DNA from 3 places in the Teichococcus cervicalis genome. Region 1 is predicted to be linked to each of the others. Evidence: predicted binding sites of a transcription regulator. Region 1 holds the regulator's gene; each other region holds the start of a gene.

Evidence for each region. The regulator LexA, encoded in region 1, represses DNA repair genes until DNA is damaged. The targets are predictions, from matches to a motif close to TGTTCTANNTANGTTC.
Region 2: a site for LexA is predicted at 4,651-4,666, ahead of QE401_RS02750 (ImuA family protein). Genes of this name have one in related genera too.
Region 3: a site for LexA is predicted at 5,790-5,805, ahead of parC (DNA topoisomerase IV subunit A). Genes of this name have one in related genera too.

The regions. Positions count from the first base shown of each region.
Region 1 covers NZ_JAUTAJ010000004.1:1,130,335-1,139,870, forward strand. The annotation lists gene trpC (indole-3-glycerol phosphate synthase TrpC) at 1-397, shown strand, start outside; gene moaC (cyclic pyranopterin monophosphate synthase MoaC) at 481-912, shown strand; gene QE401_RS09145 (molybdopterin molybdotransferase MoeA) at 912-2,117, shown strand; gene lexA (transcriptional repressor LexA) at 2,254-3,021, shown strand; gene QE401_RS09155 (ComEC/Rec2 family competence protein) at 2,978-5,293, opposite strand; gene gltX (glutamate--tRNA ligase) at 5,373-6,770, shown strand; gene QE401_RS09165 (M20 aminoacylase family protein) at 7,119-8,309, shown strand; gene QE401_RS09170 (hypothetical protein) at 8,433-8,876, shown strand; gene QE401_RS09175 (DUF6065 family protein) at 8,951-9,536, shown strand, end outside.
Region 2 covers NZ_JAUTAJ010000002.1:432,525-442,060, reverse strand. The annotation lists gene QE401_RS02760 (error-prone DNA polymerase) at 1-2,174, opposite strand, end outside; gene QE401_RS02755 (hypothetical protein) at 2,178-2,498, opposite strand; partial or broken gene QE401_RS23060 (Y-family DNA polymerase) at 2,749-3,645, opposite strand; gene QE401_RS02750 (ImuA family protein) at 3,705-4,463, opposite strand; gene QE401_RS02745 (hypothetical protein) at 4,803-6,707, shown strand; gene QE401_RS02740 (hypothetical protein) at 7,266-7,535, shown strand; gene QE401_RS02735 (hypothetical protein) at 7,516-7,863, shown strand; gene QE401_RS02730 (thermonuclease family protein) at 7,876-8,334, opposite strand; gene QE401_RS02725 (hypothetical protein) at 8,823-9,041, shown strand; gene QE401_RS02720 (class I SAM-dependent methyltransferase) at 9,122-9,536, opposite strand, start outside.
Region 3 covers NZ_JAUTAJ010000004.1:647,272-656,807, forward strand. The annotation lists gene ggt (gamma-glutamyltransferase) at 1-1,520, opposite strand, end outside; gene QE401_RS06915 (sulfite oxidase-like oxidoreductase) at 1,606-2,274, shown strand; partial or broken gene QE401_RS23070 (glutathione peroxidase) at 2,267-2,813, shown strand; partial or broken gene QE401_RS23075 (GNAT family N-acetyltransferase) at 2,921-3,298, shown strand; gene parC (DNA topoisomerase IV subunit A) at 3,430-5,667, opposite strand; gene QE401_RS06930 (Nramp family divalent metal transporter) at 5,943-7,361, shown strand; gene QE401_RS06935 (DUF1003 domain-containing protein) at 7,396-7,953, opposite strand; gene QE401_RS06940 (mismatch-specific DNA-glycosylase) at 7,950-8,501, opposite strand; gene recO (DNA repair protein RecO) at 8,488-9,246, opposite strand; gene era (GTPase Era) at 9,331-9,536, opposite strand, start outside.

The sequences.
Region 1 (9,536 bases):
GCGCGCCATGGGCGCCGACTGCATCCTGCTGATCCTGGCGGCGCTGTCCGACGCCCAGGCGCGGGAGCTGGAGGAGATCGCCCGCAGCCTCGACATGTCGGTGCTGGCCGAGGTGCATGACCGGCGCGAGCTGGACCGCGCGCTCGGCCTGCACACGCGGCTGATCGGGGTGAACAACCGCAATCTGCGCAGCCTGAAGACCGACCTGGCGACCGCCGAGGAGCTGGTGCCGCTGATCCCGGCCGACCGCATCCCGGTGGCCGAGAGCGGGCTGCGCAACCCGGCGGATGTGCGCCGCATGGCCGATGCCGGCGCCCGCTGCATCCTGGTGGGCGAGCATCTGCTGCGCCAGCCCGACGTCACCGGCGCCGCCCGTGCCATGGTGCAGGCCGGGTGAGCGGCGACAGCGGCGAGCAGCCCGCCGGGCAGCCCCTGGGCCCCGGCGGGCTGACGCATTTCGATGCCGAGGGCCGTGCCGTGATGGTCGATGTCTCGGCCAAGCCGGCCACCGCCCGGCTCGCCATCGCGCGCGGCCGGGTGGAGATGGCGCCGGCGACGCTGGCCGCGATCCGTACGGGCGGCATCGGCAAGGGCGATGTGCTGGGCGTGGCGCGGCTGGCCGGCATCATGGCCGCCAAGAAAACGTCCGACCTGATCCCGCTCTGCCACCCGCTGGCGCTCTCCTCCGTGCAGCTCGACCTGGTGCCGGAGGGCGAGAATGCCATCGCCATCGAGGCGCGGGTGAAGACCACCGGCCCCACCGGGGTGGAGATGGAGGCGCTGACCGCCGTCTCGGTCGCGGCGCTCACCGTCTATGACATGTGCAAGGCGATCGACCGGGGCATGCGCATCGAGGGGATCGGGCTGGCCCATAAATCGGGTGGCAAATCCGGCGTCTGGGACGCCGCCTGATGCTGCCGGTCGAGGAAGCCAGGGCGCGCATCCTCGCCGCCCTCTCCGCCACCGGCGCCGAGACGGTGTCGCTGCCCGAGGCCTGGAACCGCGTGCTGGCCGCCCCGGTGGCGGCGCGGCTGACCCAGCCCCCCGCCGCCGTCTCCGCCATGGATGGCTATGCGCTGCGCGCCGGCGATGGGGTGGAGGGCGCGACACTCCGGGTGACCGGCAGCGCCCCGGCCGGGCATCCCTTCGCTGGCCGGGTCGGCCCTGGCGAGGCGGTGCGCATCTTCACCGGCGCCGTGCTGCCCGAGGGGGCGGATGCCATCCTGCTGCAGGAGGATGCGACCGCCGGCGAGGGCGTGGTGACGGTGCGGGAAACCGTGCGCGCCGGGCGCTGGATCCGCCCCGAGGGGCTGGATTTCCGCGCCGGCGATATTCTTCTCGCTCCCGGGCGCCGGCTGACGGCGCGCGATATCGGGCTGGCGGCGGCGGCCAACCATCCCTGGCTCGCGGTGCACCGCGCCCCGCGCATCGCCATCCTGGCCACCGGCGACGAGATCGTGCTGCCGGGCGAGCCGCTGCCGCAGGGCGGCATCGTCTCCTCCAACGCGCATGCGCTGGCGGCGCTGGTGCGCGCCTTTGGCGGCCAGCCCGTGGTGCTGCCGATCGCCGAGGACCGCGTGGAGAGCATCGCCGGCGCCGCCCGCGCCGCACGCGGCTGCGACCTGCTGGTCACCACCGGCGGCGCCAGCGTGGGCGAGCATGATCTGGTGCAGAAGGCCCTGGCCCCGCAGGGGCTCGAGGTGGATTTCTGGAAAATCGCCATGCGCCCGGGCAAGCCGCTGATCTGGGGCCGCCTGGGCGAGACCCCGCTGCTCGGCCTGCCGGGCAATCCGGTCTCGGCGCTGACCTGCGCCGTGCTGTTCCTGTGGCCGGCCATCGCCCGGCTGAGCGGGCTGCCGGACACGGCGCCGCCCTTCCGCCGCGCCGTCACCGCCGCCGACCTGCCGCAGAATGACGGGCGAGAGGACTACATGCGCGCCTTCGTCAGCCGCAGCGAAGAAGGCCAGCTGCTGGTCACCGCGGCGCAGCGCCAGGACAGTTCGATGATGCGGGTGCTGGCCGGGGCCGAGGCGCTGCTGCGCCGCGCCCCGCACGCCCCCGCCTTGCCGGCGGGCGAAACGGTCGAGATCATCCTGCTGTCGGAGCTGGGCATCTGAAGCGTCGCAGGCATCAGGGACAAGTCGCGGAAAATACGGCATTCCGCAGTTGACCGGCGCGAAAGAACTTTCGTAGAACATCTCTCTGGTTGCCGCTTTGTTCGCGGCTGCCCCATGCCGCCAGGGAGCGCCCCCCATGCTGACCCGCAAGCAACATGAGTTGCTGACGTTCATCGACCGGCACCTGCGGGACACCGGCTTCTCGCCCTCCTTCGAGGAGATGAAGGACGCGCTGAAGCTGCGCTCGAAATCCGGCATCCACCGGCTGATCACCGCGCTGGAGGAGCGGGGCTTCCTGCGCCGCCGCGCCCATCGCGCCCGCGCGCTGGAGGTGATCCGCCTGCCCGAGAGCCTGGCCCAGTCCGCCGCCCCCACCCCCCTCGCCGAGACGGCCGCCCCCGCCGAGGCGCCGCGCCCCGAGGCCGCGCCGGGCTTCGCGCCGCCCGGCTTCGCCCCGAATGTCATCCGCGGCAATTTCGCGCCGAACCTGCCCGGCGTCGCGCATGCGGCGGCGGAGGCCGGGGCGGTGCAGCTGCCGCTCTATGGCCGCATCGCCGCCGGCCTGCCGATCGAGGCGCTGCGCGACCAGGGCGCCAGTGTCGAGGTGCCGATGGCCCTCCTCGGCCAGGGCGATCATTACGCGCTGGAGGTCGCCGGCGATTCGATGATCGGCATGGGCATCCTGGATGGCGACACCGTCATCATCCGCCGCGACGACACGGCCGAGAACGGCTCGGTCGTGGTGGCCCTGGTGGATGAGAACGAGGTCACGCTGAAGCGGCTGCGCCGCAAGGGCAATTCCATCGCGCTGGAGGCCGCCAACCCGCAATACGAGACGCGCATCTTCGGCCCCGACCGGGTCAGGGTGCAGGGTCGTCTGGTGGGTCTGCTGCGCCGATACTGAGCGCTGGCTCCGCCGCCGCGCTGGCCTGGGCAGCGCGGTTGCGCGGCAGCGGGCGCGGCGGCACCCAGGGCCGCGCGCCGCGCCAGGCGCGGTCGGACAGGATCTCCACCCCGCCCGGGCGCAGCCAGACCGCATGGGCGCCGTCGCGCCAGACGCTGAAGCGGTCCAGCACCAGGCTTTCCGCACAGCGGCCACGGATCGGCTCGGCCGAGAGCAGCAGCGCCGCCCGGCCGCAGACCGGCTCGGCGCGCAGCTCGGGCGGGGCCGCCTCGGGCCCCCTGCCCCGGCCGCGCGACGCCGGGCGCGGCGCGCGCAGCAGCAGCACCGCCGGCCCCGCCGGATCGGGCTGGAAGCGGCAGGCGCTGGCGTCGCAGGACAGGCCCGGCAGGCCGGGCTGGTCGATCGGCAGGCTGCTGCCCGTCTCCTCGCCCCAGCCGCGCAGCCAGGAATCGCGCAGGAAGGCGGTGCCGCCCGGCTGGCGCTGCAGCGCCACCCCGGCCCCGGTGCGGATGGCGATCAGCCGCGCATCGGAGGAGACCAGGATGTCCGGCGGCCGCACCGCCAGGCCGCTGAGCAGGCCGAGCGCGATCAGCGGCACCCCCCAGAGCCGCCAGCGCTGCCGCCACAGGCAGAGCCAGACCAGGCCGAGGCTCAGCAGGCCCAGCCCCCAGCCCGGCATCGGCCGCGCCGGCAGCGCCGCCCCCGGCCAGGCGGCGACGCCGCGCGCCACGGACAGCACCCCCTCCACCCCCCAGCCCATGATCCACAGCGGCCAATCCTCCAGCCCCAGCGGCCAGGCCAGCATGGCGGCGAGCCCGGCCGGCATCACCAGGAAGGAGGTCAGCGGCACCGCCACCATATTGGCCGCCAGCCCATAGAGCTGCAGCCGGCCGAAATGGTGCAGCCCGTAGGGCAGTGTCGCCAGCCCGGCCAGCAGCGAGGTCAGCAGCAGGCCCAGCGGCCAGAGCAGGCAGGGCAGCAGCGCATGGCGCGCCGCCGCGGCGCGGCGCCAGGCGGCCAGGCGCGGCGCCACCGCCTCGGCGCCTGCGATCAGCACCAGCACGGCGGCGAAGCTCATCTGGAAGGAGGGGCCGAGCAGCGCCTGCGGCGCCATCAGCATGACGATGGCCGCCGCCAGGGCCAGCGCCCGCAGCGACAGCGCCCGCCGCCCCAGCAGCACGCCCAGCACCACCAGCGCCGCCATGCCGAAGCTGCGCAGCATCGGCACCTGCAGCCCGGTCAGCAGCACATAGAGCAAGCCCAGCAGCAGCCCGACCGGCGCCGCCACCCGCTTGCTGTCGAGGCGAAGCGCGAGCGCCGGCCACAGCGCCAGCAGGAAGCGCGTCACCGCGAAGCCCAGCCCCATGACGATGGAGACATGCAGGCCGGAGACGGAGAGCAGATGCGCCAGGCCGGAATCGCGCATGGCCTGCATCGCCTCGGCCGGGATGGCGGCCTGGCTGCCGGTGAACATGGCGGCGCTGATCGCCCCGTTGGCCCCCGGGAAACCGGCGGCCGAGAGGCTGTCCATCACCCGCCGCTCCAGCCGCGCGCGCAGCCCCGCCGCCAGCCCGTCGCCGCCCTTCGCCCGGGCCGAGACCCGCTCGGCCGGACCGATGGCGAAGCCGGAGCCGCCCAGGCCCGAGAAATAGGCGTCGCGCTGGAAATCCCAGGCGCCGGGCGCGGCCGGCGCCGGCGGCGGGCGCAGCAGGGCGCGCACCCGCAGCACCTCGCCCGGCCAGGGGCGCAGCGGATCCCCGGCGCGCAGCCGCAGGCGGATCAGCCGCGGCGCCGGCGCCGCGCCCTCCGCCCAGACGGCGCCGCGCAGCGTCACCCGCAGCGCACCGGGCAGCTGCTCCACCGAGGCGACCTCGCCCCGCACCAGCACGGCGCGCGCGGGCAGGTCGAGCGGCGGCGGCTGCAGCGCGGCCTGCCACGCCCCCCAACCGAAGCCCATGGCGGCGCAGCCCAGCAGCCCCAGCCACCACCCCGGCAGCGGCCGGCCGCGCCGGCCGAGCCAGAGGGCGGCGCCCAGCAGCGGCGGCGCCAGCCCCAGCCAGGCGGCGGATGGCTCCACAGGCAGCGCGAAATACAGCAGCAGCCCGAGTCCGAGCGCCACCGGCCACCACAGCGGCAGCCGGGCCCATTCCGCCTCCAGCCGCGCCGCCACACCCGCCGCAACGCCCCGCCCCGCCAGGGCCAGGCCGCGCCGCGGCCGCGCCCGCGGGGCGGCGGTGGCATGCGGCGCGGCGATGGCGTGATCTGAGGGCATGGCTTCTCAACCGACACGCGCACTCTACAGCGAGGGTGTGTGGTGGTAGAAGCACCGGCTCGAAGGAATTGGCCGAGCAATGACCGTACGCACCCGTTTCGCCCCCTCCCCGACCGGGTATCTGCATATCGGGGGGGCGCGCACCGCCCTCTTCAACTTCCTCTTCGCCCGCCACCATGGCGGCCAGTATCTGCTGCGCATCGAGGACACCGACCGCCAGCGCTCGACGCCCGAGGCGGTGCAGCAGATCCTCGACAGCCTGGAATGGCTGGGGCTGACGCCGGACGAGCCGCCGGTGATGCAGACCGCGCAGGAGCCGCGCCACGCCGCCGTGGCGCATGAGCTGCTGGCCGCCGGCAAGGCCTATCGCTGCTACTGCACGCCGGAAGAGCTCGCCGAGATGCGCGAGACGGCGATGAAGGAAGGCCGCCCGCCGCGCTATGACGGCCGCTGGCGCGACCGCGACCCGTCCGAGGCGCCGGAGGGCGTCAAGCCGGTGATCCGCATCAAGGCCCCGCGCGAGGGCGAGACGGTGATCCACGACCTCGTCCAGGGCGAGGTGCGCGTGCAGAACACCGAGCTGGACGACATGATCATCCTGCGCAGCGACGGCACGCCGACCTATCTGCACGCCGTGGTGGTGGATGACCATGACATGGCCATCACCCATGTCATCCGCGGCGATGACCACCTGACCAACACCTTCCGCCAGGTGATGGTCTATGACGCGATGGGCTGGCGGCGGCCGCATTTCGCGCATATCCCGCTGATCCATGGCGCCGACGGCGCCAAGCTGTCGAAGCGCCACGGCGCCGTCGGCGCGCTGGAATTCCGCGACCAGGGTTTTCTTCCCGAAGCCGTCTGCAACTACCTGCTGCGGCTGGGCTGGGGCCATGGCGACGAGGAATTCGTCCCGCGCGAGCGCGCCATCGAGCTCTTCGACCTCAAGGATGTCGGCCGCGCCGCCAGCCGCATGGACTACGCCAAGCTCACCCATCTGAACGCCCAGTATCTGCGCCAGATGGACCCGGATGTGCTGGCCCGCCGCGTGCTGGAGATCATGGCCAAACGCCCCTCCATCAGCTTCGGCACCGAGGAGGCGGAGCGTGTCCGCCTGCTGATGCCCGACATCATGCCGCGCGCCCGCACCCTGAACGAGGCCGCCGACATGGCCGGCTTCGCCGTCGCCACCCTGCCCCTGGCCTTCGAGCCCAAGGCCGCGGCGCAGCTGACGCCCGAGGCCAAGGAACGCCTGAAGGACCTGGCCATCTTCCTGACCGACGCGCCCTGGGAGCGCGCCGATCTTGACAAATGGCTGCGCGACTATGCCGAGGTGAAGGAGATCAAGCTCGGCGCCGTCGCCCAGCCGCTGCGCGCGGCCCTCACCGGCTCGACCCAGTCGCCGCCGATCGACGCCGTGCTCTTCGCCCTCGGCCGCGCCGAGGCCGTCTCCCGCATCCTCGCCGCCTCCGAATAATTCTTTCGGCTGCCGGTCAGGGCCGGGACGGGAGGGACGCCACATTGGCGTTTCGCCTGGGCCCGGCCGAGGCGGGGCGAGTTCGCGCCGCCTCCGAATACTTCTTTCGGCTGCCGGCCAGGGCCGGGACGGGAGGGACGCCACGTTGGCGTTTCGCCTGGGCCCGGCCTGGGCGGGGCGAGGGAGCGCCACGGCGGCGTTCCGCCTGGGCCCGGCCCTTCGTGCAGGCGGGGGCTGGTTTGCGGTGTGGAGGCCTTTCCTTCACCGAGGCCGCGCATCATGGTGCGCGGCGCAAGGCGCGGACGGGTCCCCTGCCCGCCGCGCGCCGGGCAACCGGGAGAATACAGAGTGAACGAGTCTCTACTGACCCAGCTCCGCGGCCTGCAGCCGGAGCTGGCGACGATCCGCCAGGACATCCACGCCCATCCCGAGATCGGCATGGAGGAGGAGCGGACCGCGGCGCTGGTCGCCGCCCAGCTGCGCGGCTGGGGCATCGAGGTGACCGAGGGCGTCGGCCGCCACGGCGTTGTCGGCACGCTGAAGGGCAGCCTGCCCGGCCAGCGCGCCATCGGGCTGCGCGCCGACATGGACGCGCTGATGATCACCGAGGCCACCGGCAAGCCCTATGCCTCGACCCATGCCGGGCTGATGCATGCCTGCGGGCATGATGGCCACACCACCATGCTGCTGGGCGCCGCGAAGTATCTCGCGCAGCACCGCGATTTCGCCGGCACCGTGCAGTTCATCTTCCAGCCGGCCGAGGAAGGCCGCGGCGGCGCCAAGGCGATGCTGGCCGACGGGCTGTTCGAGCGCTTCCCGGTCGACGCCGTCTACGGCCTGCACAACATGCCGGAGCTGCCGCTCGGCCATTTCGCCATCCGCCCCGGCCCCTTCATGGCGGCCCCGGATCGCTGGGTGGTGACCTTCCGCGGCACCGGCGGGCATGGCGGCGCGGCGGCGCATCTCTCCACCGACGTCACCGTGCTGCAGGCGCAGTTCATCCTGGCGCTGCAGACCGTGGTCAGCCGCAACATCGCGGCGATCGACGCCGCCGTGATCAGCGTCGGCGCCATCGAGGGCGGCTCCTTCGGCTCGACCAATGTCATGCCGGCGGAGATTCGGCTCGGCGGCACCGCCCGCTCCTTCACCCCCGCCGTGCGCGACACGATGGAGCGCCGCATGACCGAGCTGGCCGAGGGGCTGGCCGCCAGCTTCGGCTGCACCGCCGAGGTGGCGTATCGCCGCAACGGCACGCCGCTGGTCAACCATGCCGAGCAGACGGTGGTCGCTGCCCGCGCCGCCACCGCGCTGGCCGGCGCGGACCGGGTGAACGACCAGGCCCCCGCCTTCACCGGCGGCGAGGATTTCGCCTACATGCTGGAAGCGCGGCCCGGCGCCTTCATCTTCATGGGCCAGGGCGCCGGCGGCGCCACCTCGGAAGGCCTGCACACGCCGACTTATGATTTCAACGATGATGCCATTCCGCACGGCGTCGGCTACTGGGTCAGCCTGGTGCGGGAGGAGCTGAAGCTCGCCTGAGGCGCGGCCGCGCCGCGCAACCCGCCCGGCCCTGCCCCGTTCGCCCCGAACGCGGGCCGGGCCGGCGTGACCATGAGAGACATGCCCTGGCTTGGGGCGATGCGAAGAGAAGGACGAGGGCCGATGCGGATTGCGGCAGCGATTCTGGGGGCGGGTCTGGTGCTGGGCCTCGGCCTGACGCCGAGCGAGGCGCAAAGCCCCGAGCCGCCCCATGCCTGGGCCTTCGGCAGCTGGACCGGCGGCTATTTCCCCGCCGCCGACGCCCAGGGGCCGCGCTGCACCGGCCAGCCCAGCGTCATCATCACCCGCGACGTGGTGATGCGCTCGAGCCCGCTGGAGGTGCCCTACCGCCAGCGCATGATCGAGACGGCGACCGCCCAGCCCAACGGCCTGGTCATCCGCCTGACGCCGGTGACGCCGCCCGGCGCCCGCAACGTGCCCCCCGGCATCGGCTTCGGCTGCGATGGCGATCCGAACCTGCTGCGCATCGAGCGCCGCGGCGATGGCGAGATCGTCTTCCCCAACTGCGCCGAATTCCCGGCGCCGCTGAAGCGCTGCTCCAACTGAGGCCGGCCCGGCCGCCCTCAAGCGGCTGGAAAGGCTTCCTGCGCTAACGCTGTGCGCTCCCCCGGGAGGAGCGCATGGCGGAGCGGGACGAGACTGAGCGGCTGATCGCCTACCGGCTGGACCAGCCCCTGCCGCCGATCCGCCCCGGCGCGGTGCGGCGGGACTGGATGGAGGCGAGCCCGAACGGCTTCGCCTATCGCTGCCTGCCGCTGACCATGGCCAATGGCCATGGCTGGGAGATCCTGGGCCAGACCGGCTTCGAGGCCAGCTGGAACGGTGGCGCGGCGCCGGAGGATGTCACCATCCGGGTGACGCAGCCCGGCGCCATGGCCCCCTGCGCGCATTTCGGCAGCGGCATCCTGACCTTCCCCATCCCCGCGCTGCTGCGCACCCCGCCGGGCATCGGCCTCTGGGTCAGCGGCCCGCCCAATGCGCCGAAGGACGGCATCGCCGCGCTCTCCGGCCTGGTCGAGACCGATTGGGCGCCGATGACCTTCACCATGAACTGGCGCTTCACCCGCCCCGACCAGGTGGTGCGCTTCCGCCCCAATGAGCCGATCTGCTTCTTCTTTCCGGTGCCGCTCGGCCTGGCCGAGGCGATGCGGCCGGAGAGCCGCGCGCTGGACGACAGGCCGGAGGAAGCGGCGGGCTACCGCGCCT
Region 2 (9,536 bases), on a different contig from region 1:
GCGAAGACCCGTGCTGCGAATTCCTCCTCGTAGCCGCGCCGGACCATGCCGTTCACCAGCTTCTCCCGGTAGAGGGAAATGGTGCCGGGGGCGCGGAAGGTGGCCATGGCGCGGCGCAGCCGGTCGGCCTCGTCCGGGGTGAAGCCGGCGGCGACGATGGCGAGCCGCATCGCCTGCTCCTGGAACAGCGGCACGCCCAAAGTGCGGCCCAGGACTTTTTTCAGTTCGTCGGGGTCGCCATGCGCGGGCGATGGCGAGGGGTAGGTCACCTTTTCCAGCCCGTCGCGCCGGCGCAGATAGGGATGCACCATGTCGCCCTGGATCGGGCCCGGCCGCACGATCGCCACCTGCACCACCAGGTCGTAGAATTTCTCCGGTTTCAGCCGCGGCAGCATGTTCATCTGCGCCCGGCTTTCCACCTGGAAGACACCGACGGAATCCGCCCGCCGCAGCATGGCGAAGGTTTCCGTGCAGTGCTGCGGAATATCGTGCAGCGCCATGGGGCGGCGATGGTGCCGCGCCAGCAGGTCGAGCCCGCGCCGCAGGCAGGACAGCATGCCGAGCCCCAGCACATCCACCTTCAGCAGGCCGAGCGCGTCGATATCATCCTTGTCCCATTCAAGGACGGTGCGGTCCTCCATCGCCGCCTGGCCGATCACCGCCGTCTCGGTCAGCCTGCCATGCGCGATGACGAAGCCGCCGACATGCGTCGCCAGATGGCGCGGGAAATCCTGGATCTCCTCGGCCAGTTCCAGCGCCAGGCCGAGGCGGCGATCGGCCGGGTCCAGACCCTCGCCGCGGGCGATCTCGGCCAAGGTGAGGTCGCGCCCCGGGCCCCAGCTCGCCTTGGCCAGCCGCGCCGTCACATCCTCCGACAGGCCGAGCGCCTTGCCCACCTCGCGCAGGGCCGAGCGCGGGCGGTAGCGGATGACGGTCGCCACCAGCGCGGCGCGCTCGCGGCCATAGCGCTGGTAGATGTGCTGGATCACCTCCTCGCGCCGCTCATGCTCGAAATCGACATCGATGTCGGGCGGCTCGTCGCGGCTGGCGGAGACGAAACGCTCGAACAGCAGATCATGCTGCGACGGGTCGATGGCGGTGATGCCGAGCACATAGCAGACGCTGGAATTCGCCGCCGAGCCGCGCCCCTGGCAGAGGATTTTCTGCTGTTGGGCAAAGCGGACGATCTCATGCACCGTCAGGAAATAGGGCGCGTAGTCGAGCTGCGCGATCAGCCGCAGCTCATGCGCCAGGCGACGCGCGATGTCCTCCGGCACGCCTTGCGGCCAGCGCGTGGCGGCGGCCTCGGCGACCCGCGCCTCCAGCGTCTGCTGCGCGGTGCGGCCGGGCTCCAGGATCTCGTCCGGATAATCGTGCCGCAGCTCGGCCAGCGAGAAGCCGCGTGTCGCCCGCAGGATATCCAGGCTGTGCGCCAGCGCCTGCGGATGGCGGGCGAAAAGCTGCCGCATCTCGGGCAGCGGGCGCAGATGCCGCTCGGCATTGGGTTCGGCGGCGCGGCCCAGCCGGTCCACCGTGCGGCCGAGGCGGATGGCGGTCAGCAGATCGGCCAGGCGGCGGCGGGAGGGCTGGTGGTAGCGCACATCCCCCGCCGCCAGCAGCGCGCCGCCGGCGCGCCGGGCGAGCTCCTCCAGATGGTCCAGCCGCGCCGCGTCGCGCCCGTCGAAGCGCCAGGCGGTGGCGCAATGGAGCGGGCCCTCCAGCGCGCCGCGCAGCGCCGCCGCATCCTGCGCGAAGCGCGCGGCGAAAGCCGCGTCGGGGCGGGCGGGGGCGATGAGCGCCAGGCACCAGCCCTGCGCATGCTCCAGCAATTCCTGCCGCGTCGGCCGGCCCTCGCCCTTGGCGCCGCGCATCCGCGCCGCCGAGAGCAGCCGCGTCAGCCTGCCATAGCCGGCGCGGTGCACCGGCCAGGCCAGGCAGTGCTGCCCATCCTCCAGCACCAGCCGGGCGCCGACCGCATAGGGCAGCCCGGCCTCGCGCGCCGCGACATGGCCGCGCACCGCCCCGGCCAGGCTGTTCACATCGCACAGCCCGATCCCGGCATGGCCCTGGGCCTTTGCCGTCAGCACCAGCTCCTCGGGATGCGAGGCGCCGTCGAGCAGCGAGAAATTGGAGCGCGCGCCGAGCTCGGCGAAGCCGGGATGCCCAGGGGACATGGATCAGGCCAGATAGCCATGCAGGAACCAGCGGGCCGGGCCGGCGCCGGGCTCGACCAGCCGGCAGAGCCAGAGGCGCGGCCCCTCCGCCGTCTGCACGCGGTAATAGTCGCGCGCCGGGCGGGCGGCATCCTCGCCCCACCATTCCGGCTCCAGCCGCTCCGGCCCTTCCCAGGAGATCACCCGGAAGATTTGCCGGCCGAGGCGCAGCGCGGCCGGGGGGGCGGGCGGCCAGGGCGCGGCCGGCAGCGCCAGCTCCGGCGGCCAGGCCAGGGGCGGGGAGGCTGCGGGGGCGGCCGGCAGCGGCTCGGCCAGCAGCCGCACCGGGCGGGCCTCCTGCCCCCAGGCGGCCGGCTCCTCCAGCGGCAGCGCGGCCTCGAAGGCCGGGCAGCGGCACGGCCTCGTATTCCGGCCAGTGCCCGTCCAGCGGCTGGAAGCGCTGCAGCGCCAGGCGCTGGCCCAGCCGGTCCAGCAGCCCCGCCAGCGCGCCCTCCGGCACGCCGGAGAGGCCGGATTGCCGGGCGCCCAGCGGCTCGACCAGCAGCGCCTCCAGCGCCATGCGCTCGAAGCCGAGATCGGGCTGCAGCCGGTCCAGCAAGGGCGCGAAGAGCCGGCGCAGATGCGCCTCCTCCCGCGATGCGGCGCCGAGGCCGAGCGGCAGGGCCTGCCGCGTGCGGTCCACCCGCTCGGCCCGCAGCTCCAGCCGGCGGGCGCCCTGGCCGGCGGCCTGCAGCGCGGCGCAGAGTTCCTTCAGAAGGTCGTCCAGCGCCGCCTCGATCGCCGGGCGGGTCAGGATCGGCTCCAGGAAGCCACGCAGTGCCAGGAAGCGCGCCGGCGGCCGCACCGAGCGGAAGGGGCGCGGCCGCTCGCCGGTGGCGTCGTCCAGCGCGTCCAGCAGCGCCGGGCCGAAGCGGCGCAGCAGCGGGCCGCGCGGCTGGCGCAGCACCTCCCCCACCCGCAGCAGGCCGAGCCGCGCCAGGCCCAGCAGCACCTCCTGCGGCAGGCGCAGGCTGGCGAGCGGCAGCGGCGCCAGGGCCGCGCGCTCCGCCCCCGGCGGCAGCAGATGGTCGCGCCCGCTGCCATCGCGCGCCAGGGCGGCGGCGGTGCCGGCATGGCTGGCCAGGGCGGCGCTCAGGCGGAAGCCGGCCTGGCGCAGCGCGGCGGCGACGCTGGCGAGATAGCGCGCCTCTCCGCCGAACAGCGCCGTGGCGCCGGTGGTGTCCAGCAGCAGCCCGTCCTCGCCATCCAGCGCCACCAGCGGGGTGAAGCGCAGGCACCACAGCGCCAGGCGCTGCAGCAGCGCCGCATCCTCCTCCGGCGCGGCGGGCAGCAGCAGCGCCCCGGGGCAGATCGCCTGGGCATCGGCCAGGGCCTGGCCGGCCTGCAGCCCCGGCCCCTCGGCGGCGGTCAGCAGGCGCTGGCTGCCCAGGCTGGCCCAGCAGCCCAGCGGCTGGCCGGCCAGCTCCGGCATCAGCCGCCGCAGCCGGTCCAGCGGCAGGCAGGGCAGGGCGAGGGCGAGGTAGCGGCGGCTCATGGCCGCGCCGCCAGGGCCCGGGCGGCGGGGGGTGGGGCGGGCCAGGACAGTGGCAAGGGCGCCGGAAGGTCGGGCGCGGCCGGGGTGACGCGCAGCCCCCCTGACCCCGCCGCTACCCGCCAGGCGCCGGGCCGGCCGCCGCGGCAGCGCAGCAGGCGCAGGCGCCAGACCGGGGCGGCATCGGGGGCCTCGCCGCCGGGCTCCGAGGCGATGTGCCAGCGGGTCAGCGCATTGGCCGCGCCGCCGGGGGCGGGGCCGTCGGGATCCGCCGCGGCGGCGTCGCGCAGCAGCAGGCCGATGCCGCCGCCGGCCTCGGCCGCCAGCTGCAGCCGGCGGGCGGCCAGCATCGGCAGGCTGGGGATCTGCAGCAGCGCGCCGGCGAGCGCCGGGCTGCGCAGCGCCTCCTCCAGCGCCCAGAGCCCTTCCTGCGGCTGGCGGTAGCGCGCCAGCACCAGCCGCTCCACCGGCAGGCCGAGCGGTCGCAGCCCGGGCGGCCAGAGCGCGTCCGAGCGGGGGGCGATCCACAGCACCGTGCCGCCGGCGCGGCCCAGCAGCAGGGCGCAGAAGCCGAGCGCGGCGCCGGGATCGGCCGCCATCACCTCATGCAGCGCGCCGCGCGCCAGCCCGCCCTCGGGCAGATGCCGGTCGATGGCGGGGGCGAGGGGAAGCGGCGGCGGCGCGGCCTCGCCCAGGCCGCGCTCGATGCGGGCGAGGCGGTGGCGCAGCGCCGCCAGCTGGTCGGGGGAGGCCGGCACGGCACCCGCTCACCCTTCCGCGGCGCCGCCGGGCGCGGGCAGCGGCCGGGGGAGGGCCGCAGGGGAGGGCGCGGGAGGGAGCAGGAGAGAGGCGGGCGGCGGTGAGGGCCGCCGGGACGGGCGGGACGGGCCTGGTGGGGGCGAATCCGGGGGGAGGGCCATGCGTCAAGCCTAAGCCGGGATGAGCGAACATAACAAGAACAAATCACCCGCGCCGGGGTTTCCTCCCGCCCGGTTCCCGCCTCGGCCCCGCCACGCCCTGGAACGTGATCCGGCGGCCGATTGCTGCCGCAGCGCGGCGCGAGTTAGCAGCTTGGCTTTTGCAGGAGGATGGCGCGCATGGCGCAGTTCGTGGCCGGCGCCCCGCGGGAGCGGGCATGGTTCGGCGGGCGCAAGGCTCTGGCCCTGGCCCTGATGACGCTGGCGACGCTGCCCGGTGGCGCCGCCCTGGCCCAGGCGCCGCAAGGCCAGGCGCCCCAGGCCCAGACGCCGCCCCAGACCGCGCCCCAGACTCCGCCACCGACGCCGCAGCCCGCGCCGCGCGCCCAGGCGCCGCAGCCGCCGGCGCCGCGCGTCATCCCGCCCACGCCGCCCGCCCCCGTCCCGCCCACCCCGCCGCAGACCCGGCGCGAGGGCGCGCCCGCGCCCGGCCCGCAGGCCCGGCCGGAGAACGGCCCGGGCAAGTCGGGCGGCCCCAGCGCCGAGCGGCCGCGCACCCGTGGCATGTATGAATGCACCTCCGAGATGCCGGAGCGCCTGCCGGTCAGCCGCGACGAGGCCGAGGTGCTGCCGCCGCTCTATCCGGACCGGCCGCTCTGCGTGCAGCTCTGGCGCGGCCAGTCGGCCTTCTTCCGCGTCGCCGAGGAGGCGGGGCGCAGCTACACGGTGATCACCCGCAATCTCGACCGCGGCACCGACACGGTGCTGGCCGCCCTCGACCCGCGCGGCCGCGTGCTGGTCGAGGATGATGATGGCGGCGGGCAGGATCTCTCCTCGCGGCTGGAGATCGCGCCGGAGCAGCGCGTCGCCCTGCTGCGCGCCAGCACGCTCGGCGACACCGGCGGCAATTTCGAGCTGCTGCTGGTCAAGACCGACCCGCCGCCGCCGGCCGATTTCGCCACCACGCTGGAGGATGCGGCGAGCCGCCCGGCGCTGGAGCCCGGCATGTCGCGCAGCCTGCGGCTGCGGCGCAACCAGAGCGCCTATTTTGCCCTGCCCAGTGATCGCGCCGGGCTGGTCGCGGTCACCCGCAACCTGCGCAACAACACCGACACCATCCTCGCCCTCCTGGACGAGAACGGCACCGTCATCGCCGAGAATGACGATGTCGGCAACAGCCTCGCCTCCGAGCTGCCGCTCTACGATCCGCCGGATGGGCGGCTGGTGCTGCGCGTCAGCACCTATGAGCGCATGCCGGGCCATTTCGACCTGCTGCTGCTGCGCGAGACGCCGCGCCCGCCGCCGCCCTTCCCGACCAATCTGCGCACCGCGCGCCAGCGCCCGCCGCTGCAGCCGGGGCGGCAGACGCTGGAGCTGGATCCGCGGCAGACCGCCTATTTCGCCCTGCCGCAGGACGGCCAGTACACCATCGAGACGCGCGAGCTGCAGGGCGACACCGACACGGTGCTGGCGCTGCTCGACGAGAATGGCCGTGTCCTGGCCGAGGATGATGATGGCGGGCAGGGCTTCGCCTCGCGCATCAACACCCGCCGCGCCCGGCAGCGCCCCGCCTTCCTGCGCATCACCCTGCTGAACCCGGGTGGCGGCCGCTTCGACCTGGTGGTGCAGGGCAGCGGCGGCAATGCGGGCGGCGGGCGTACCGGTGGCAGCGCGGGCGGCAGCGCGGGTGGTGCCGTCCCCGCCCAGGGCGAGCCGGCGCGCGACATCGCCGCCGCCGCCCGCCGCCCGGCCCTGGTGCTGGGCGAGGCGGTGTCGCTGGAGCTGCTGGACCGCCAGGCCGCCGTCTACGCCCTGCCGAATGACGGCCGCCCGCTGCTGGCGATGACCTACAATCTCGGCGCCGAAAGCGACAGCGTGCTGGAATGGCTCGACGAGAACGGCACGGTGCTGGCCGAGAATGACGATGCCGAGGGGCTCGCCTCCCGCCTCGCCATCGCCCCGACGCCGCGCCCCTCCTATCTGCGGGTGAGCCAGATCGGCCGTGGCGGCACGGTCAGCCTGGTGCTGGTGCGCCCCTCGCCGCAGGACGCGGAAGGGGGCGGCGGCGAGGGCGACAAGAACTGAGCCGCCGCCCCGCCTGATCCGTCCCGCCTGACGGCCCGCCGCCCCCCGTGGCGGCGGGCCCGCGAACCCGCGGCGCGCCGCGCGGTTGGCCTTCCTGCCGCCTTGCAGGGATGCCCCGATGACCGCCTCGCCCTCCGCCTCCGCCTCCGCCTCCGCCTCCGCCTCCGCCTTGCCGCGCCGCCTGCTGGGGCGGCTGGCCTCGGGCCTGGCCGCCGGCCTCGCCTTCTGCGCCTGCGGCCGGGCGCACCAGGCCCTGGCGGCCGAGCCGGCCCATCCGCCCCCGCCGCCCGGCGAGCCCACCACGCCGCGCAGCCAGGCGCTGCAGGGCGGGGCCGCGCTGCTGCAATCCCAGGCGCCGCCCGGCGCGCTCGACATGTACCTGAACGGCTTCCACTTCTATGCCGAGCATGCGTTAATCAAACAAATTCAAATACCTACGTGGAAAATATCGGAACCGCACGGGAACAGCCTGGAAACCGCCCCGGCAACTTGTTCCCTTAACGTTCTCGCGCTATCCAGTGCCCCAGGGTGCTTCGGGGGCAACGGAGTGCGAGCGATATGGACGAGCAAGACCTGCGGGGCCACGAGCCCAAAGACCTGTCCCTGGCCGCAGCGCAGGAGGTCACGGAGAGCCTGGCCTATGCGCTGGGCTTTGATGAGCGCGGCAAGCCAGCGCGCAAGCTTCATGACTTTGCGACCCGGATTGTCGCGGATCGCGTCCTGAGGATGCTCAACCGCAGCGGCTATGTGGTGATGCGCCTGCCGCCATCGGATGCCGGCTTCACCTCTGTCCGGCCCCGGGGCGGCCATGGCCCACAACCTCAGTGATGCCCGCCGCCGCGCCCGCCTCATGGAGGAGCCGTTGGAGATGTGGCGCGGCTGGGTGCTGTATGCCCGGTGCGCGACGATGCATCCCACCCTCGTGATGCCGGTGGAGGAAGCGCTGGAGAAGCCCGATTGGCCCAAGACCGTGGGCGGCTTGAGGCGCCTCCGGTGCGGCTACTGCAACGAGCACGCCAACATCATCGCCTTCTGTGATCGCGTCGGCGGCAAGGTGTGGGAGACGGTCTTAGCGCCGCCGCACCTGCAGAGTGGCCGAGGCGGTGGTGGTGGCGGGACGGAGCGGGTGGAGTGGTGGAGGGGCCTGAAGCTCTGACAGGGGCGGGACTCAGTGGTCCCGCCGCTCCCTCCGCCACACCCATGGCGGAACCCTTTCGGCTTCTGGCAAGCGCCACAGACCGCGGCGCGCCCGGCGGGCCTCATCCTCCACGGCCAGCAAGGAGCGGTCCCGGAGGTACTGGCGGTACACCCAGGCATGGCCGGCGCGCACCATCTCAGCATTGACGTTGCGCCCCTCCACCCAGACCGTTCCTACCGTGCGGCCGTAGCGGTCTGTATCCACCACCACCACGGTAGCAGGCTTTTGGAATGCTATGGCGGCCAGAGCCTGCCGCGCCCTGGTGCCCCAAGGCTGGCGTGTCTCCGGCGCGTCGATCTCTGCCAGGCGGATGCGCACTTGCTCGCGCTCGGAGGTCAGCAGCGTGAGGGTGTCGCCGTCATGGACGCCGACCACCTGGCCGCGCAGATCGGTCGCCAAAGCCGTTTGAGCGACCAGCAGCGACACCATGACGGCCACCGCACATACAGCCGCCCCATTCCTAAGACCCAGCATCAGGTTCAACCCATAAACGCCTGCAATCTGGCGCAAAAAAAGCGCAAGCGATCCGAAAACCGCTTGCGCCATCCTACGTGACGTAGTATCTATTCCTCACCGGCGGACGAGGCCGGAGGAAAGGAGGTGATACAGAGTGCACATCTACTTCAAGCGGACCTTCCGCTTCCTGGGACTGAAATTCACCATCACGGTGGACATCCAGTTCTAAGGTAGCCGAAGGGGAGAGGGTCGGGCCAACGGCCCTCTCCACCGCCTTGAAGACGTAAGGCAACCCTTCGGAGATTTCAACCGATGACCACCGCAGTGGCGGGAACGGGGCCGCGTCTCAGGTTTCCCCGTATCAAGGTTAAGATCCACGTCAGCCGGGAAGGGGGCGGGGGCGGCAACGACCCGAACCGACGCCCTGGACTGATCCGGCGGGCCATGAAGGCGCTAGGGCTGTGTCGCAACCGCTGATCGACAACCAGTGGTTCCGGGGCGCCCTTGAGAAGTGGGGGATGCGGCAGGCGGATTTCTGCCGCTTCCTCATTGCTCGCGGCGACCCGCGACCGCTGAAGACCATCCAGCAGCACGTGCGCCGGCTTTGGCATGACGAAAGCCCCGGCTCCGGCGAGATGCGGGCGTTGATCTCGATGCTCGACCAGCACGGGCCAGGCTGACGCCCTGCAACGCAAAAAGCCCGCCCTGGCCCAGCGCCAGGGCGGGCTTCTCACGAACGCAGGCTTACGGCTCGGCCGATCTATTTCAGACCTAGGGCCTTTCGGTTGAACCCTTGCCGGTCCCAGTAATCGAGATATGGGTCGTGCATCGGACTGGCATTGCGCACGAAGAATGCCGTGTTCTCGACCACCGCGTAGAAGTCGAACATGTCGTCTGCGCGCAGGAACTCGTAAAGCCTGTGAATCGTAGGGATGTGGATATCGTCCACGGCCAAGAGGCCCCAGCTATTGAGGTATGGGTAAATGTGCCAATAGTCTAGTTCGGGGCACGGGTATGCGTGGGCGCCATCGATCAGCGCAAAATCAACCCGCAACTCGGGATCAATGCCCTGGCTGGCCAGGCAGCCCTTGAAGTCATGTAGGGTGGCCTGAGATGGACCGAGCACAAACTTGGTGTTGGCTCCGTCAAACATCTCGGATGCCTGCACCCGCCCG
Region 3 (9,536 bases), 480 kb from region 1:
GGGTCCAGCTTCCAGTCGAGCAGCCCGACCAGGGTCTGCGCCACATAGCCGATGATGCGCGCGCCGCCAGGGGAACCGACAGCGGCGTAAAAACGCCCCTCGGCATCGAAGACCAGGGTCGGCGCCATGGAGGAGCGCGGGCGTTTGCCGCTCTCCACCCGGTTGGCGACGGGGCGGCCATCGACCTCCGGGCGGAAGGAGAAATCGGTCAGCTCGTTGTTCAGCACGAAGCCGCGCACCATCAGCCTGGCGCCGAAAGCGTCCTCCACCGTGGTGGTCATGCTGAGCGCATTGCCCGCGGCATCGACGATGGAGAGGTGGCTGGTGCCGTGCTCCGGCTGCTCCGGCATCGGCGCCAGGCGGCCGGTCTGGCGCCAGTCGGGGTTGCCGGCGCGGGGGTTCGGGTTGGCGCGGTCGCGGTCCACCAGCTGCGCGCGCTGCCGCAGATAGGCCGCGTCGAGCAGGCCGCGCAGCGGCACCGGCGTCTTGTCGGCATCCGCCAGGTAGAGGTTGCGGTCGGCGAAGGCGAGGCGCCCGGCCTCGGCCAGCAGATGCGCCGCCTCCGGCCCGCGCGGGTCGAGCGCGGGCATCGGGAAATGCGCCAGCACGCCAAGGATCTGCCCCACCGCCACCCCGCCCGAGGAAGGCGGCGGGAAGCCGCAGACCCGGTACTCGCGATAGGGGGTGCAGACCGCCTCGCGCTGGCGCGGGCGGTAATTCGCCAGGTCGGCTTCGGTCATGCCATTGCCCTGGCCGCCATGGCGGGCGACGGCCGCCACGATCTCGGCGGCGATCGGGCCGCGCTGCAGCGCCGCCGCGCCCTCCGCCGCCAAAGCGCGCAGCGTCTGCGCCAGGGCCGGGTTCTTCAGCACATGGCCGGCGGGCAGGGGCTGGCCCTCCGGCGTCAGGAAATAGGCGGCCGCCGCCGGGTCGCGCCGCAGCCGCTCCACATCCGTGGCGATGGTGCTGGCCAGGCGGGGAGAGATCGGGAAACCCTCCTCGGCCAGGCGGATGGCGGCCTCGAACAGGCTAGCCCAGGGCAGGCGGCCCTCGGCGCGGTGGGCTTCCTCCAGCATCGGCATGACGCCGGGCACGCCGACGCTGCGGCCGGACAGCACCGCCTCATAGAAGGAGAGCGGCGTGCCATCGGGGCGCAGGAACAGGGAAGGGGTGGCGGCGTCCGGCGCCGTCTCCCGGCCATCCCAGGCGGCGAGCCGGTTCTGCGCCCTGTTCCAGTGCAGCAGCAGCGCGCCGCCGCCGATGCCGGAGGATTGCGGCTCCACCAGCGTCAGCACCGCCTGGGCGGCGATCGCCGCATCCACCGCCGAACCGCCGCGGCGCAGCGTGTCGCGCGCCGCCTCGGCCGCCAGCGGATGCGCCACCGCCACCATCTGCCGCTGGCCGCGCACCGGCTCGGTGGGGCGGCGCGCCGCATCGGGGGCGGAGGTCAGGTCCTGCGCGGCGACCGGCCCGGCCAGCGCGGCCAGCAGCGGGAGCAGGGGCAGCAGGGTGGTGCGCATGGGACAAGACTCCTCCGCTCGGATGGCCCAGGCTTGCATCCTGCGGCGCGCGCGTCACCTATGGGCAGGCGGAAGGAAAGAGCCGATGCAGGACGAGGATGGCAAGGAAGGCGGCGGCATCCGCCAGAAGCTGGTCGAGACCAAGCAGGCCTGGGCCCGCGCCGGCCGCCTGCTGACCGGCCAGCACGCAAGGCCCGAGGAGCAGCGCCTGCCCCCCGGCCAGCGCCGGGTGCATGATTTCCCGGTGCTCGACCTCGGCATCCAGCCCAACGTGCCGGAAGGCAGCTTCCGCCTGGTGCTGGACGGGCTGGTGGAGAATCCGGTGACGTTGGACTGGGCCGGCCTCACCGCCCTGCCGCAGGAGGATCGCGTCAACGACATCCACTGCGTCACCCAATGGTCGCGCTATTCCAACAGCTGGAACGGTGTCGCCGTGACCACGCTGCTCGAGCTGGCGCGGCCGCGGCCTGAGGCGAAATTCGTCAGCTTCGAAGCCTATGACGGCTACACCACCAATCTGACGCTGGAGGATTTCGCGCGGCCCGAGAACCTGCTGGCCCACAGCTGGGATGGTGAGCGCCTGACCCGCCAGCATGGCGGCCCGCTGCGCGTCGTGGTGCCACATCTGTATTTCTGGAAGAGCACCAAATGGGTGAAGCGCATCACCTTCCTGGCCGAGAACCGCCCCGGCTTCTGGGAGGTGCGCGGCTATCATGACCGGGGCGACCCGTGGATGGAGGAACGCTATGGCTGAACTCTCCCGCCGGGCCCTGCTCGGCGCGGCGCCGCTGCTGCTGGCAGCCCCCGGCCTGGCCCGCGCCGCCGATGCCGGCGGCCACGCCTTCCGCTTCGACAGCATCGAGGGCGGCGTCATCGACCTGGGCGAATGGCGCGGCAAGCCGGTGCTGGTGGTCAACACTGCCAGCTTCTGCGGCTTCGCCCCGCAATTCGCCGGCCTCCAGGCGCTGCACGAGCAGTACGGGCCGCGCGGGCTGCTGGTGCTGGGCGTGCCGTCCAACGACTTCAACCAGGAGCAGTCGGACAGCACCAGCATCAAGGATTTCTGCGAGGCGACCTTCGGCGTGGCCTTCCCGCTGGCCATGCCGGCCCATGTGAAGGGGCCACAGGCGCATCCCTTCTTCGCCTGGGCCGCGACGCAGGGCAGCGAGCCGCGCTGGAACTTCTTCAAGTACCTGGTCGGCCGCGACGGCCGCCCTGGCCCACTGGTTCCCGAGCCGCGTGGTGCCCGACAGCGCCGAGTTCCGCCGGGCGCTGGAGGCATCCCTGGCATGAGGGCCGAGTGGCGCCCGATGACGCCGGAAGACCTTCCGGCGGTGATGGCCATCGCCGACCGCGTGCATGCCGACTTCCCCGAGGACGCCGCCGTGCTGGCCGAGCGCCAGCGCCTGTTCCCCGCCGGCGCCTGGCTGCTGGAAGGGGAGGGCAGGGCGCTGGGCTATGCGCTCACCCACCCCTGGCACGCCATGCGCCCGCCGCCGCTGAACGAGCCGCTCGGCGCGCTGCCCGGGCAGCCCGGCTGCTACTACATCCACGATGTGGCGCTGCGGCCGGAGGCGCGCGGCCTGGGCGCGGCGGCGCGGCTGATGCCGCTGCTGGACCAGGCCGCCCGGGGCCTGCCGGAAATGGCGCTGGTCGCCGTGCATGGCTCGGTGCCCTTCTGGCAGCGGCACGGCTTCGCGGTGGTGGAGGCGCCAGCGCTGGCGGAGAAGCTGGCGAGCTATGGGGAGGACGCCCGGTATATGAAGAAGATCATTTAAGAATCTTCTTTTTCTGAAGAAAAAGAAGCAAAAAGACTTCTTTCAATTTGGCGTCCCGCCTATGGCCTGAGGCGGGACGCCAACGGATAAAAGTTTTTTGGTTCTTTTTTCCTAAAAAAGAACGGGGACTTCTACTCCCCGAACCTGTTCGCCCGCGGGAACCCGTTCGGCGGCTGCTTGCCCGCGCCGGCGCGGTTGCCGCGCCAGGTGGTCAGGTCCGTCTCCAGCCGCACCCGGTCGCCGATCTTCCAGGTCAGGCCCTCGCGCGCGCTGAACACCTTCACATCGGCCATGCCGCCATCCTTGTAGCCCTGCAGCGTCACGCCGCGGCCGCGCACCATCTCGGGCACCTGCTCCAGCGGGAAGACCAGCAGCTTGCGGTTCTCGCCGATGATGGCGACGGTGTCGCCCTCGGCCGGGATCAGCCGCGCGGCCTCCACCGGGCTGTCCACCAGCAGCACCTGCTTGCCGGTGCGCTTCTCCGCCGTCAGATCCTCGGACTTCACGACGAAGCCGCGCCCGTCGCTGGCCGCGACGAGGAACTTCTTCTCCGCCCGCCAGACGAACAGGCTGACCACCTCATCCTCATTGGTCAGGTCGACCATCAGCCGCACCGGCTGGCCATCGCCACGGCCGCGCGGAATGGTGTCGGCCTTCAGCGTGAAGCATTTGCCATTGGTGGCGAAGAGGCAGATGCGGTCGGTGGTCTCGGCATGCAGCGCGGCGCGCAGCCGGTCGCCTTCCTTGAACTTGTGCTCGGTCTCCGGCGGCAGGTGGCCCTTCACCGCGCGGATCCAGCCCTTCTCGGAGAGGATGACGGTGATCATCTCGCGCTCGACGAAGGCGCGCTCATCGATCACCACGGCGGCGGGGGCGGCATCCAGCGTGCTGCGGCGGCGGCCGATCTCGGTCTCCTCGCCGAAACGGGCGCGGGTGGCGGCGATCTCCTCGGCGATGCGCTTCCAGCGCTTGCCCTCGCTGCCGAGCAGCGCCTGCAGGGATTTCTGTTCCGCGCTGAGCTTCTTGTGCTCCTTGCGGATCTCCATCTCCTCCAGCTTGCGCAGGCTGCGCAGCCGCATGTTGAGGATGGCTTCCGCCTGCGTCTCGGTCAGATCGAAGCGCGCCATCAGCGCCGGCTTCGGGTGGTCCTCCTCGCGGATGATGCGGATCACCTCATCGAGGTTGAGATAGACGATGAGGTAACCCTCGAGGATCTCGAGGCGCCTTGCGATGGCGGCCAGGCGATGCTCGCTGCGGCGGACCAGCACCTCATGCCGGTGGTCCAGCCAGGCGCGCAGCACCTCGCGCAGCCCCATGACGCGCGGGGTGCGTGTCGCGTCCAGCACGTTCATGTTGAGCGGGAAGCGGGCCTCCAGCGCGGTGGCGCGGAACAGCGTCTCCATCAGCACGGCGGGCTCCACCGTGCGGCTCTTCGGCTCCAGCACGATGCGCACCACATCGGTGCTCTCGTCGCGCACATCGGCCAGCAGGGGGAGCTTCTTCTCCTCCATCAGCTGCGCGATCTGCTCGATCAGGCGAGATTTGGCGACCTGGTAGGGGATCTCGGTGACGATGATCTGCCAGGTGCCGTTCTTCAGCTTCTCCTCGGCCCAGCGGGCGCGGATGCGGAAGCCGCCGCGGCCGGTGGCATAGGCCTCGCGGATCGCCTCGGGGCTCTCCACCAGCACGCCGCCGGTCGGGAAATCCGGCCCCGGCATCACTGCCAGCAACGCGTCCAGCTCGGCCTTGGGGTTGTCGATCAGCGCCAAAGCGGCGGCACACAGCTCGCCCGCATTGTGCGGCGGGATCGAGGTCGCCATGCCCACCGCGATGCCGGCCGCGCCATTGGCCAGCAGGTTGGGGAAGGCGGCGGGCAGCACGATCGGCTCCTGCTCCTCGCCATCATAGGTGGCGCGGAAATCGACCGCGTTCTCCTCGATGCCTTCCAGCATCGCCTTGGCGATCTCGGTCAGCCGCGCCTCGGTGTAGCGCATGGCCGCGGCGTTATCGCCGTCGATATTGCCGAAATTGCCCTGGCCCTCGACCAGCGGGTAGCGCGCGGCGAATTCCTGGGCGAGCCGCACCATGGCGTCGTAGATCGCCGCGTCGCCATGCGGGTGATACTTGCCCATCACGTCGCCCACGATGCGGGCGCATTTCTTGAAGCCCGCCGCCGGGTCCAGCCGCAGCTGGTGCATGGCCCAGAGCAGCCGGCGATGCACCGGCTTCAGCCCGTCCCGCACATCCGGCAGGGAGCGCGCCGTGATGGTGGACATGGCATAGGCCAGGTAGCGCTCGGACAGGGCGTCGGCCAGATGCGTCGGCCTCACTTCCCCGCCTTCGGGCAGCGTCGTCAGATCGTCGGGCATGGCGGACCTCCAGGCAGTCGCTTGGCGCGGATCAGGGGCGGGCTAGCGCAGCGCGGGCCGCGGCGCCAGGGGAAGGATAAGGCCGCGACCGCCGCGCCGGCCCCGGATGGCGCCGATGTCGTGAACATAAAGCGAACAAACCCGCGCCGCAACCGCATCACGAGACCGCCAGCCCGGCCCGGGGCGGGGTGACGCCCCCCGCGGGCTCTGGCCATAGTCGTCGGACAACCGCCGCAAACCTCAAAAACCAGCGGCAACCGGGAGTATGGACAGGAATGAGCGCCTATACTGAGGCCGTCGCGCACCGGGAGGTGGCGGCGCCGGAGGATCCCTATCGCCTGACGCAGGACGGCATCCTGGAGCCGCCGGAAGGCTGGCGGCACTCGCTGCGGCATCTCGGCCCGGGGCTGATCCTCAGCGCCTCCATCGTGGGTTCCGGCGAGCTGATCGTCACCACCACCCTCGGCGCCACGGTGGGTTTCGCGCTGCTGTGGATGGTCATCTTCAGCACCTTCGTGAAGGTCGCGGTGCAGGTGGAGCTGGCGCGCTGGTGCATCTCCACCGGCCAGCCGGCGCTGACCGGCTACAACAAGGTGGGCCCCCGCCTCGGCGGGCTGGGCTGGATCAACTGGCTCTGGGCGCTGATGGCGCTGTCCAAGGTGCTGCAGATGGGCGGCGTGGTGGGCGGCACGGCGCTGGCCATGAGCATCCTGCTGCCGATCGGCGGCGCGCCGCTCGGCGGCACCTCGCTCACCATCTGGACGGCGATCGTCACCTTCGGCTCGATCGCGCTGCTCTACAGCAACAAATACAGCCGCATCGAGCGCGGCGCCGGCATCCTGGTGGTGGTGTTCTCCTTCATCACCATCGGCATCGCTCTCGGCCTGCCCTTCACCCCTTACGCCTATTCGATGCAGGATATCGGCAGCGGGTTGTCGCTGGCGATCCCGGCGGGCGCCATCGGCGCCGCCATCGCCATGTTCGGCATCACCGGCGTCGGCGCCGATGAGCTAACCTTCTACACCTACTGGTGCATCGAGAAGGGCTATGCCCGCCATGTCGGCCCGAATGACGGCAGCGAGGCCTGGCAGCGCCGCGCCCGCGGCTGGATCCGCGTTATGTACAAGGACGCCTTCCTGTCCTGGGTGATCTACACCTTCGGCACCATCGCCTTCTTCATCATGGGCGCCGCCGTGCTGCACCCGCAGGGCGTGGTGCCGCAGGGCAATGAGATGATCACGGCGCTGTCGCGCATGTACACCGACACGCTGGGCGAATGGGCCGGGCTGCTGTTCCTGGTGGGCGCGGTGGTGGTGCTGGGCTCCACCCTCTGGGCCGCGGTGCCGAGCTGGTCGCGCATGTATGTCAACCTGCTGGCCGAGCTGAAGGTGCTGGACTGGCACGACACCGCGGCGCGGCTGCGCTGGATCCGCCTCTTCACCATCGGCCTGCCGCTGGTCTGGGGGCTGGCCTATCTCTTCGTCCGCTCGCCGGTGGTGATGGTGCAGATCGGCGGCGTCGCCACCGGCATCTTCCTGCTGGCCGTGGTGGTCGCCGTCTGGCACCTGCGCCGGACCGAGACCGATCCGCGCCTCTATGGCGGCGGGCTGTTCAACGCGCTGCTGGTGGTCAGCAGCATCGCCATCGTGCTGCTCGGGATCTACACCGGGCTGGCGGCGTTCAAGCTGGTCTGAGGCCGGGCGGGGGCGGGCCGCGCTCGCGGCGCCCTCAGCCGCGCCTTGCCTGCTCCAGCAGGCTGGTCAGCAGCTCGATCTGCTTCTGCTGCTGGGCCAGCAGCGCGCCCATCTGCTCGGCGCGCAGCCGGTCCAGCTTCTCATGCAGCGCCATGATCTCGATCTCGGCCTTCAGGTTGACCTCGTAATCATGCGCCGCCACCAGCCGGTCCTTCGCCGCCTGGCGGTTCTGGCTCATCATGATGATCGGCGCCTGCAGCGCCGCGATCATCGACAGCAGCAGGTTCAGGAAGACGAAGGGGTAGGGGTCGAAGGGCCGGCTCAGCAGCCAGGCATTGGCGCCCGTCCACAACAGCAGCAGCGCGATGCAGAGCAGGATGAAGCTCCAAGAGCCGCCGAAGCTCGCCACCCGGTCGGCGATGCGGTCGCCGAAGCTCAGCTTCTCGGCGAAGGCCTCGTTGGTGTCCTGGCTGAGCGGCTTGCGCTCCAGCGCCCGGCAGAGCGCGCGGTGCTCGGCTTCCGAGAGGTCGGAATCCTGGCCGAACCAGCGGATCGCCAGCTCGCGGAAATCGGGGGTGGGCTGATCGCTCATGCGGGGCCTTCGAGGGGCTGCGGCGGCGGGGGCTCGGCGCGGAACCAGGCACCCAGGGCGTGCCAGGGCCGCTCATCCCAGAAGCTGGTCGCCAGGCCGGAGGTCGAGGGCAGGATCCAGATCTCCGGGAAGCCCGGCGGGCCGGGATGCGGCCCGTAGGACAGGCTGGCGGTGCGGGTCCGGAGGAAGGCCGCCGCCGGCGCCTTTGCGGTGAAGGCGACCGCCCTCGGCCGGACCGCGCGGATCCGCGCCTCGAACCCCACCGGATCATAGGCGCCCGGCGGCAGTTCGGAATCATTGCCGAAGCTGTGCTTGGCCATGTCGGTAAGGCCGATCCGGTAGCGCAGCAGCGTGCGGAACTCGCTGGGCTGCAATTGCCGCTCGGTCAGCCCGGCGCTGGCCAGGATGCGCCAGAACTTGTTGCCCGGATGCGCGTAATAGGCGCCGACCGCGGCCGCCCGCTTGCTGGGGGCGGAGCCGCAGAAGACCAGCCGCAGCCCGGGCTCCAGCAGGTCGGGCAGGATATGGGTCGGGTCAGGGGGCAGCATCGGGCCTCGGTTCCGCCGGCAGCAGCGTGGCGATGCGCGACACCAGCCGTTCCCGCGCCGGCGGCAAGGGGCGGTTGCGGGCGCCGAAGGCATCGCGCTCCAGGAAATGACCCGTCAGGCGCAGCCCCTTCAGCCATTCCGCCGCGTCGCGCTCATCCTGGCCGCCCAGCAGGAACAGCGGCAGCGGCAGCAGCCGGTCCCGATAGGGTGCCGCGGCCTCCGCCGAGACGGCGCGGCCGCTGCGCGGCGAGACATGGGTCAGCTCCTCGGTCGCGCCGGTGACGGCGCAGACGGAAAGATCGAGGCCATAGCCGAGGCCCTCCAGCAGCAGCGCCTCCCAGCGGACATAGTCGGCGAGCAGGGCCGGGGCGCCGCGGCCGAGCTGCGCCATCAGCGCCAGCAGGCCGGAGAACAGGCGCGGCTGCGCCTCGCGCTCCGGCAGCGCGTCGGCGGCCAGCGCGCAGGCCGATTGCAGCAGCGCCAGGGTCAGCGGCTCATCCAGCGCCAGGGCGGCGGTCGGGTGCACCATCTCGCCGGAAAGGCTGCCGAGCTGCTCGGCCAGCCTGCCGCGCCAGCGCACCTCGACCAGATTGCCCGGCTGCCACAGCCCGGATTGCGCGCGGGAGGCGCCGCCATGCACCAGCCCGGCATGCCGGCCGTGTTCCTCGGTGAGGACGGAGACCACCGCCGCGCCCTCGCCATGCGGGCGGGCCTCCAGCACGATGGCGGGGGCCTGCCATTCCATCAGCCGGGATTGAGGGGGCTCTGCCCCCTCAAACTCCCCCGGCAGGGGACAGGGTCCCCTGCACCCGCCATCAGGGGGGAAACCTCAGCCGGCATCATCCAGGCCGATGGCGCGCAGCCGGGCGCGCTCCTCATCCCAGCCCTGGCGTTCCTTGACGTTCAGGAACAGGTGGACGCGGCGCTCCAGCAGATTCTCCAGCTCCATGCGGGCGCGCTGGCCGATGGCGCGCACCTTGGCGCCGCCATCGCCGATCAGGATCGCCTTCTGCGTGGCGCGGCCGACATAGATGG